Leptothrix cholodnii SP-6: one gene and its partner. The protein of the gene in region 1 interacts with the protein of each later gene in a pairwise test. Links are inferred from orthologs where the notes say so. Each region holds a gene or a part of one and is shown on either strand. Other genes may lie near its edges.

The links.
Region 2: the proteins of pheT (region 1) and secD interact in binary tests that used the Escherichia coli proteins (3 or more experiments, as listed by UniProt). The link is inferred for Leptothrix cholodnii SP-6 from one-to-one orthologs.

The regions. Positions count from the first base shown.
Region 1 is NC_010524.1:1,869,289-1,873,406, reverse strand. The notes cover bases 1,085-4,118. They hold pheT (phenylalanine--tRNA ligase subunit beta), read right to left. Parts: upstream 3,810-4,118; coding sequence 1,359-3,809; downstream 1,085-1,358. Other genes in these bases: pheS (phenylalanine--tRNA ligase subunit alpha), read right to left, coding at 3,844-4,118; LCHO_RS08755 (integration host factor subunit alpha), read right to left, coding at 1,085-1,314. In the rest of the region: LCHO_RS08760 (MerR family transcriptional regulator), read right to left, coding at 453-938; more of LCHO_RS08755, read right to left, coding at 973-1,084.
Region 2 is NC_010524.1:375,661-379,693, forward strand. Bases 670-3,618 are described here. They hold secD (protein translocase subunit SecD), read left to right. Parts: upstream 670-1,167; coding sequence 1,168-3,069; downstream 3,070-3,618. Other genes in these bases: yajC (preprotein translocase subunit YajC), read left to right, coding at 748-1,074; secF (protein translocase subunit SecF), read left to right, coding at 3,094-3,618. Outside these bases: LCHO_RS21880 (putative bifunctional diguanylate cyclase/phosphodiesterase), read right to left, coding at 1-591; more of secF, read left to right, coding at 3,619-4,033. UniProt on the Escherichia coli protein: Part of the Sec protein translocase complex. Interacts with the SecYEG preprotein conducting channel. SecDF uses the proton motive force (PMF) to complete protein translocation after the ATP-dependent function of SecA.

The DNA.
Region 1 (4,118 bases):
CGGCATGGGGTTTCGATCTGTTTTGCACACGCGACAGGCGTCACCGTGAACTGACCCGTCCCGCACTTTTGAGAAGTGCTCCTTCGTTTCAGAACCATCCTGGAGTGCCCCCGCGCAAACGACCACCCGTCGGCACTGCGGACCCGGGGCTTGCTGAATTCAGGTCAGCTGAAAGCCCGACGATAGAGAATGGAGGACGTCACTTGGATCTTGAGTCGATCCACATCATCGGGATCGGCAATATCGAAAGATCAGAATCCTGTTGCCGGAGGCCCCACAAAGCCAAACGGGCTAGCCCCTTGAGAGAGCTAACCCGTTGATTCATATGGTCGGGACGGTGGGATTCGAACTCACGACCCCTTGCACCCCATGCAAGTGCGCTACCTGGCTGCGCTACGCCCCGACTGAGCCTAAAATTATATAGCCATTACTACTGCCGAAGCAAAAAGTTTTTAGAAATCGACCTCAAGCAGACTTCGGATCGACAAGAGTTCATCGCGTATGGACTGCACCCGGCCAGCAGGAGCGACCGCAGTCGACGCATCGGCAGGCTTGATCACGAGCGCCGCACTCGCTGGGGTCGGTACGGGCGGGGCCGGAACGCGTTCGGGCGACAAGCCCAGTTCGCGCTCGGAGACTTCGTCCTCGAAGTCGTCGAGGTGCGACGAGTGCGCATTCAGCGCGCCCAATTCCGCCAGACGATTACGTGCCCCGCTGATGGTGAAACCCTGCTCGTAGAGCAGGTCGCGGATACGGCGGATCAGGAGCACCTCGTGGTGCTGGTAATAACGCCGGTTGCCGCGCCGTTTCATCGGCCGCAGTTGGGTGAATTCCTGCTCCCAGTAGCGCAGCACATACGGCTTGACGCCACACAACTCGCTCACTTCACCGATGGTGAAGTAACGCTTGGGCGGTATGGCCGGGAGAGGATTTTCCATTGAAATCAATGGGTTTCAGGAGTCTCCCCAGACTTTACTCGAACTCGCCGGGTGGCGGGGTCTCGCCTTGCACGATCGCCTTGAGTTTGTGACTGGCGTGAAACGTGACGACATTGCGCGCCCGGATCGGGATGGCTTCGCCGGTGCGCGGGTTGCGCCCCGGGCGCGGTGCCTTGCGCCGGACCTGGAAGTTGCCGAAGCCGGAGAGCTTGACGTCCTCACCGCGCACCAGCGCCTCGTGGATGAAGTCGAAATAGGCCTCCACCATGTCCTTGGACTCGCGTTTGTTGAGTCCCAGGCGCTCGAACAGCAACTCGGCGAGTTCGGCCTTGGTGAGGGTCGGGGTTTCCAGCGTGGGGAGGATGACGCGTTCCATGGCTTGCCGTGGTTGAACTGCGAGTGTTCGGGCCGGACTTCGGTTCAGGCGCCGCGCAACCGGGCGCCGAGACCGGATTGCACCGCATCGATCACGGCTTGGATGGCCGCATCGCTGCGCGCATCGGTGAGCGGCGTTTCGTCATCCAGCAGCTCGAGGCGGATCGCCAGGCTGCGTTCACCCTCGGCCAGACCGGTGGTCTGCGCGGTCGGCCGGTAGACGTCGAACAGCCGCGCGCTGCGCATCAGGCCGCCGGTGGGCGCTTGCATGATCGTGTCGATGACATCGTCATGGGGCACGCTGTCCTTGACGATCAGCGCCAGATCGCGTGTCACGGTCTGCTGGCGCGGCACCGGCACGTAAACGGGCACCTCGCGCGCGAGCAGGCTGGCGAGATCGAGTTCGAACAGCACCGGTGCGCTCGGCAACTCATAGGCCTGGCGCCAGCGCGGGTGCAGTTCACCGACGTGACCGATGACCGTGCCATCGACTTCCACCCGGGCACAGCGGCCCGGATGCATCGCCGGATGTTCGGCCGCGACAAAGCGCGCCACACGCGGGGCCAGCAAGGCCTGCACGTCACCCTTGACGTCGAAGAAATCGACCGCGCGCTCCTTGCTGCCCCACTGCACGCTGTCTGCCGGGCCCCAGGCCAGACCCGCGAGACGCAAGGGCTGATCGATGCCCACGACCGACTGCTCGCTGGTCTGCACCGAGGCATCGCGCTTGAAGACGCGGCCGAGTTCGAACACCCGAACCCGCGGCGCACGCCGTGTCAGGTTGTGGCGCAGCACCTGGATCAGGCTGCCGATCAAGCTGGAGCGCATCACCGACAGCGGTGCGGCAATCGGGTTGAGCAGGCGGATCGGCTGATCGTTGCCGGCCAGTTCGGTCTCCCAGCGTTCCTCGACGAAGCTGAAGTTGATCGTTTCCTGGTAATCGAGCGCGGCCACGGTGCGGCGCAGCGCGTGGCTGCCACGCTGCGACTCGCTGCGCACGCGCGCCGTCACGGGCGCCAGCGGCGGCGTCAGCGGCAACTGGTCGAACCCGATGACGCGGATCACCTCCTCGATCAGATCTTCCTCGATCTGCAGGTCGAAACGCCAGCTCGGCGGCGTCACGGTCAGGACGCCCTCACCCGCGGTGAACGGCAAGCCCAGACGCTCGAACACGCCGGCGCACTGCACCTGTGTCAACGGCATGCCGATCACCTTGGCCGCCCGCGCCACGCGCAGAGCCACTGGCTGACGCTCGGGCAGGCGCGCGGTCTGGTCGTCGACCGGGCCGCAGACCGTGTCGGCGCCGCCGCAGATCTGCACGATCAGCGCGGTGATGCGCTCGATGTGCTCGACCGTCTGCGCCGGATCGACACCGCGCTCGAAGCGATGGCCGGCGTCGGTCGAAAAGTTGTAGCGGCGCGAACGCCCGGCCACCGCCTCGGGCCACCAGAAGGCGGCTTCGACGTAGACGTTGCGGGTGTCGTCGCTCACCGCGGTGGTGTCGCCGCCCATGATGCCGGCGAGCGACTCGACCGACTGCTGGCCGGCATGTTCGTCGGCGATCACGCCGACCTGCTCGTCGAGCGTGACGGTGTTGCCGTTGAGCAGCTTGAGCGTTTCGCCGGCGCGGCCCCAGCGCACGACCAGGCCGCCCTGGATCTTGTCGAGGTCGAAGATGTGCGACGGCCGGCCGTATTCGAACATCACGTAGTTCGAGATGTCGACCAGCGCGCTGACCGAACGCTGGCCGCAGCGCGCCAGGCGCTCGACCATCCACGCGGGTGTCCTGGCCTGCGGGTTGATGCCGCGCACGATGCGGCCCGAGAAGCGACCGCACAGGTCGGGCGCTTCGATGCGCACCGGCAGGCGGGCGTCGTGGCTGGGCCGAACCGGCTCGATCGCCGGCGTGATCAGCGGCGAGCCGGTCAGGGCCGAGACTTCGCGCGCCACGCCGTAGACGCTCAGGCAGTGGCCCAGATTGGGCGTGAGCTTGAGCGTGAACAGCGCGTCGTCGAGGTTCAGGAACTGGCGGATGTCCTGGCCGAGCGGCGCGTCGGCCGGCAGTTCGAGCAGGCCGCCGTGGTCCTCGGACAGCTTGAGCTCGCGCGCCGAGCACAGCATGCCGAAGCTCTCGACGCCGCGCAGCTTGCCCTTGCCGATCTTGAACGGCTTGCCGTCCTCGCCCGGCGGCAGTTCGGCGCCGATGGTGGCGAGCGGAATGCGGATGCCAGCACGCGCGTTGGGGGCACCGCAGACGATCTGCAGCGGGCCGTCCGGGCTGTGCGGACCGGCATCGACCGTGCACACGCGCAGCTTGTCGGCGTTCGGGTGCTGTTCGGCTTCGAGGATCTCGGCGACGACGATGCCGTGGAAGGCGGGCGCGACGGGGCGCTGCTCTTCGACTTCCATGCCGGACATCGTCAGCAGATGGGCCAGCGCATCGCTGCTCAGTTCAGGGTTGCAGAACTCGCGCAACCACGATTCGGGGAATTGCATTGCTTCTAACCTTGCGTCGGGTGGTGGCGTGCGTTTACTTGAACTGGCTCAGGAAGCGCAGGTCGCCTTCGAAGAACAGGCGCAGGTCGTTGACGCCGTAACGCAGCATCGTCAGGCGATCCGGGCCCATGCCGAAGGCGAAACCGATGTAGCGCTCGGGGTCGAGGCCGAAGTTGCGCACCACGTTCGGGTGTACCTGGCCGGAGCCGGCCACCTCGAGCCAGCGGCCCTTGAGCGGGCCGGACGCAAACGCGATGTCCACTTCGGCCGACGGCTCGGTGAACGGAAAGAACGACGGCCGGAAGCGCA
Region 2 (4,033 bases), 1.5 Mb from region 1 along the record:
CAGCTCGGGCGCCGGCCGGGCCGCGCTGCCGCCGTGCAGGCTGCGACTGCTCGTCGGCGCGCGTTCGGGGGAGGCGTGTCCGGGTGTCGTGTGTCCGTGTGTCGCGGGGGCCGGCCGCTGCGCAGCGGCCCCGGGCGGCAGCTGCACCGGCTGCCGGGTCAGCCGCGTCAGCCGGGCCGCCAGGCGGGCCATCGTCTCGATGTCGGCGGCCGTGTCGTCGAGCACCAGCAGCGACAGCGCGCCGGCCCGCAGGGCCTCGTGGCGCCAGTCGATGCCGTCGCTGCGGGCTGCGCCGGGCAGCAGCGCGAGCAGCGCGGGGGCGACCGGTGTCGCACCGGGCCGGGTGGGCGGCTCGCCGGACACGGGCGGGCCGAACTCGCGGATCTCGAGCGCCAGGCCGCGCTGGCCGGCGTGGCCGAGCACCGGTTGCATGCCGCGGGCGAACAGCGCGCTCGCCAGGGGCCCGCGCAGGCGCGCGCCCACCTGCAGCAGGACCCGTGCCGGGCTGGTCCTGGGCGTGCGTGCACCGAGCATCGGGACGGTCGGCTCGGCGGTGTGGCGGGGGAGGGGCGTATCCGTCTTGGCAGGCATGGGGGCGGTGCGGTGGAGCGTCTGAGAAGAGGTGCCGCCGCGCGCTTGCAGCGCCTGGGGCGGGCCCCTGTTCTATCGGCGCGAGTCCCCCTCGGCTTGATGGTCGGGCTGCGCCCTACAATCCAGAGCTTTGTCTTTCGCTCGAGGAGCCTGACGGTGTTCATTTCCAATGCATTCGCGCAAGCGCCCGCCGCCACTGCCGCCGACGGCGGTTCGTCTTTGATGAGCATGCTGCCGCTGGTGCTGATGTTCGTGGTGCTCTACTTCATCATGATCCGCCCGCAGCAGAAGCGCGCGAAGGAGCACAAGGCCATGATCGACGCGATCGGCAAGGGCGACGAGATCGTCACGTCCGGCGGCCTGCTGGGCAAGGTCACCAAGATCGGCGACAACTACCTGTCGATCGAGATCGCCAACGGCGTCGAGGCCCAGTGCCAGCGCGGTTCGGTGATTCAAGTGCTGCCCAAGGGCACCATCAAGTAAGCCACGGCGACCCCGCGGGGTTCAACCCGGGCGGTGCATCCTGCACGCGCCCGGACCCGCCGCCACACGGGGCTCGGCCCCGAGGACGTGACGATGAACCGTTATCCCTGGTGGAAGTACCTGATCCTCGCCATCGCGGTGCTGGTCGGGTCGCTTTACACCCTGCCCAATTTCTTCGGCGAAGCGCCGGCCGTGCAGGTCTCGAGCGGCAAGGCGACCGTGAAGGTCGATGCCTCGCTGGTGCCGCGCGTGCAGCAGGCGCTCGCCGGTGCCGGCCTGTCGCCCGACTTCGTGCAGCTCGAGGGCCTGTCCGTGCGCGCCCGCTTCGGCGACACCGACACCCAGCTCAAGGCGCGGGATGCGGTCGTCAAGGCGCTCAATCCGGATCCGTCCGACCCGAGCTACATCGTCGCGCTGAACCTGATCTCGCGTTCGCCGCAGTGGCTGACGGCGATGCGCGCGCTGCCGATGTACCTGGGCCTGGACCTGCGCGGCGGCGTGCACTTCCTGATGCAGGTCGACATGAAGGCGGCGCTGACCAAGAAGGCCGAGTCGCTGACCGGCGACCTGCGCGCGCTGCTGCGCGACAAGTCGATCCGCCATGCCGGCATCGTGCGCAACGGCGATGGCGTCGAGGTGCGCCTGCGCGACGCGCCAACCCAGGCCCGCGCGCTGGCGCTGCTGCGCGAGCAGCAGCCCGACCTGCTGTGGGTCGAGTCCACCGACGGCACCGAATTCAAGCTCGCCGGCACGCTCAAGCCCGAGGCCGCGCGCAAGGTCCAGGAACAGGCCGTCACGCAGAACATCAACACCCTGCACAACCGCATCAACGAGCTCGGCGTGGCCGAGCCGGTGATCCAGCAGCAGGGCCTCGACCGCGTGGTGGTGCAGCTGCCGGGCGTGCAGGACGTCGCCAAGGCCAAGGACATCATCGGCCGCACGGCCACGCTCGAGGTGCGCCTGGTCGACGACAGCACCGAGGCGCAGGCGGCGCTGTCGGGCGGTGGCCCGGTGCCGTTCGGCACCGAGCGCTACACCGAACGCGGTGCGCGCGCGATCATCGTCAAGCGTCAGGTCATCCTGACCGGCGAGAACCTGACCGACGCGCAGGCCGGCTTCGACGAGAACCAGCAGCCCGCCGTGCACCTCACGCTCGATGCCCGCGGCGCGCGCATCTTCCGCGACGTCACGCGCGAGAACATCAACAAGCGCATGGCCATTCTCCTGTTCGAGAAGGGCAAGGGCGAGGTCGTCACCGCGCCGGTGATCCGCAGTGAAATCGGCGGCGGGCGGGTGCAGATCTCGGGTTCGATGTCGCCGGTCGAGTCGGCCGACACCGCGCTGCTGCTGCGCGCGGGCTCGCTGGCCGCGCCGATGGAGATCATCGAGGAGCGCCTGATCGGCCCCAGCCTGGGCGCCGAGAACATCGCCAAGGGCTTCGACAGCGTGCTGTACGGCTTTGTCGCGATCGCGATCTTCATGTGCTGCTACTACCTGCTGTTCGGCGTCTTCTCGACCCTGTCGCTGGGCGTGAACCTGCTGCTGCTGGTGGCGGTGCTGTCGATGATGCAGGCCACGCTGACGCTGCCGGGCATCGCCGCCATCGCGCTGGTGCTGGGCATGGCGATCGACGCCAACGTGCTGATCAACGAGCGCGTGCGCGAGGAACTGCGTGCCGGCGCCTCGCCGCAGATGGCGATCCACACCGGCTACGAACGCGCCTTCGCGACCATCCTCGACTCGAACGTCACCACGCTGATCGCCGGCCTGGCGCTGCTCGCCTTCGGCTCCGGCCCGGTGCGCGGCTTCGCGGTGGTGCACTGCCTGGGCATCCTGACCTCGATGTTCTCGGCCGTGATGTTCTCGCGCGGCCTGGTGAACCTCTGGTACGGGCGCAAGAAGAAGCTGCAGAAGGTCTCGATCGGCCAGGTGTGGCGACCGGCCGGTGCGGTCGCCGAACCCGGCTCCGGCGTCAGCGTCGGCAAGCAGGCCTGAACCCCGTCGCCCCCAGGAGCATTCATGGAGTTTTTCCGTTTCCGGCGCGACATCCCGTTCATGCGGCATGCGCTGGTCTTCAATGTCATCTCGTTCCTGACCTTCGCGGCAGCGGTGTTCTTCCTGATCACGCGCGGCCTGCACCTGTCGATCGAGTTCACCGGCGGCACGGTCATCGAGACCGAATACGCGCAGAGCGCCGACATCGCCCGCGTGCGCGGCACCATCGAGACGATGGGCCTGGGCGAGGTCCAGGTGCAGAAGTTCGGCACCTCGCGCGACGTGCTGATCCGCCTGCCGCTGCGTGAAGGCGTCAAGCAGAACGAGCTGGTCGGGCGGGTCTTCACGCAGCTGTGCACGGCCGAGCAGGGCACGGTCAGCCAGCAGCAGACCACCACCGACAAGGGCGAGACGATCAGCCGCCAGGTCTGCCAGACCGCCGCGGGTGCCGAGCCGCTGAAGCTCTCGCGCAGCGAGTTCGTCGGCCCGCAGGTCGGCAAGGAACTGGCCGAGGACGGCGCCAAGGCGCTGGCGTTCGTGATCGTCGGCATCATGATCTACCTCGCGCTGCGCTTCGAATGGAAGTTCGCGGTCGCGGCGATCATCGCCAACCTGCACGACGTCATCATCATCCTGGGCTTCTTCGCGTACTTCCAGTGGGAGTTCTCGCTGTCGGTGCTGGCGGCGGTGCTGGCGGTGCTGGGCTACTCGGTCAACGAGTCGGTGGTGATCTTCGACCGCATCCGCGAGGCCTTCCGCCGCTACCGCAAGATGACGACTGTCGAGGTGATCGACCACGCCATCACCAGCACGATGAGCCGCACCATCATCACCCACGGCTCGACCCAGATGATGGTGCTGTCGATGCTGCTGTTCGGTGGCCCGACGCTGCACTACTTCGCGCTGGCGCTGACGATCGGCATCCTGTTCGGCATCTATTCGTCGGTTTTCGTGGCGGCGGCGA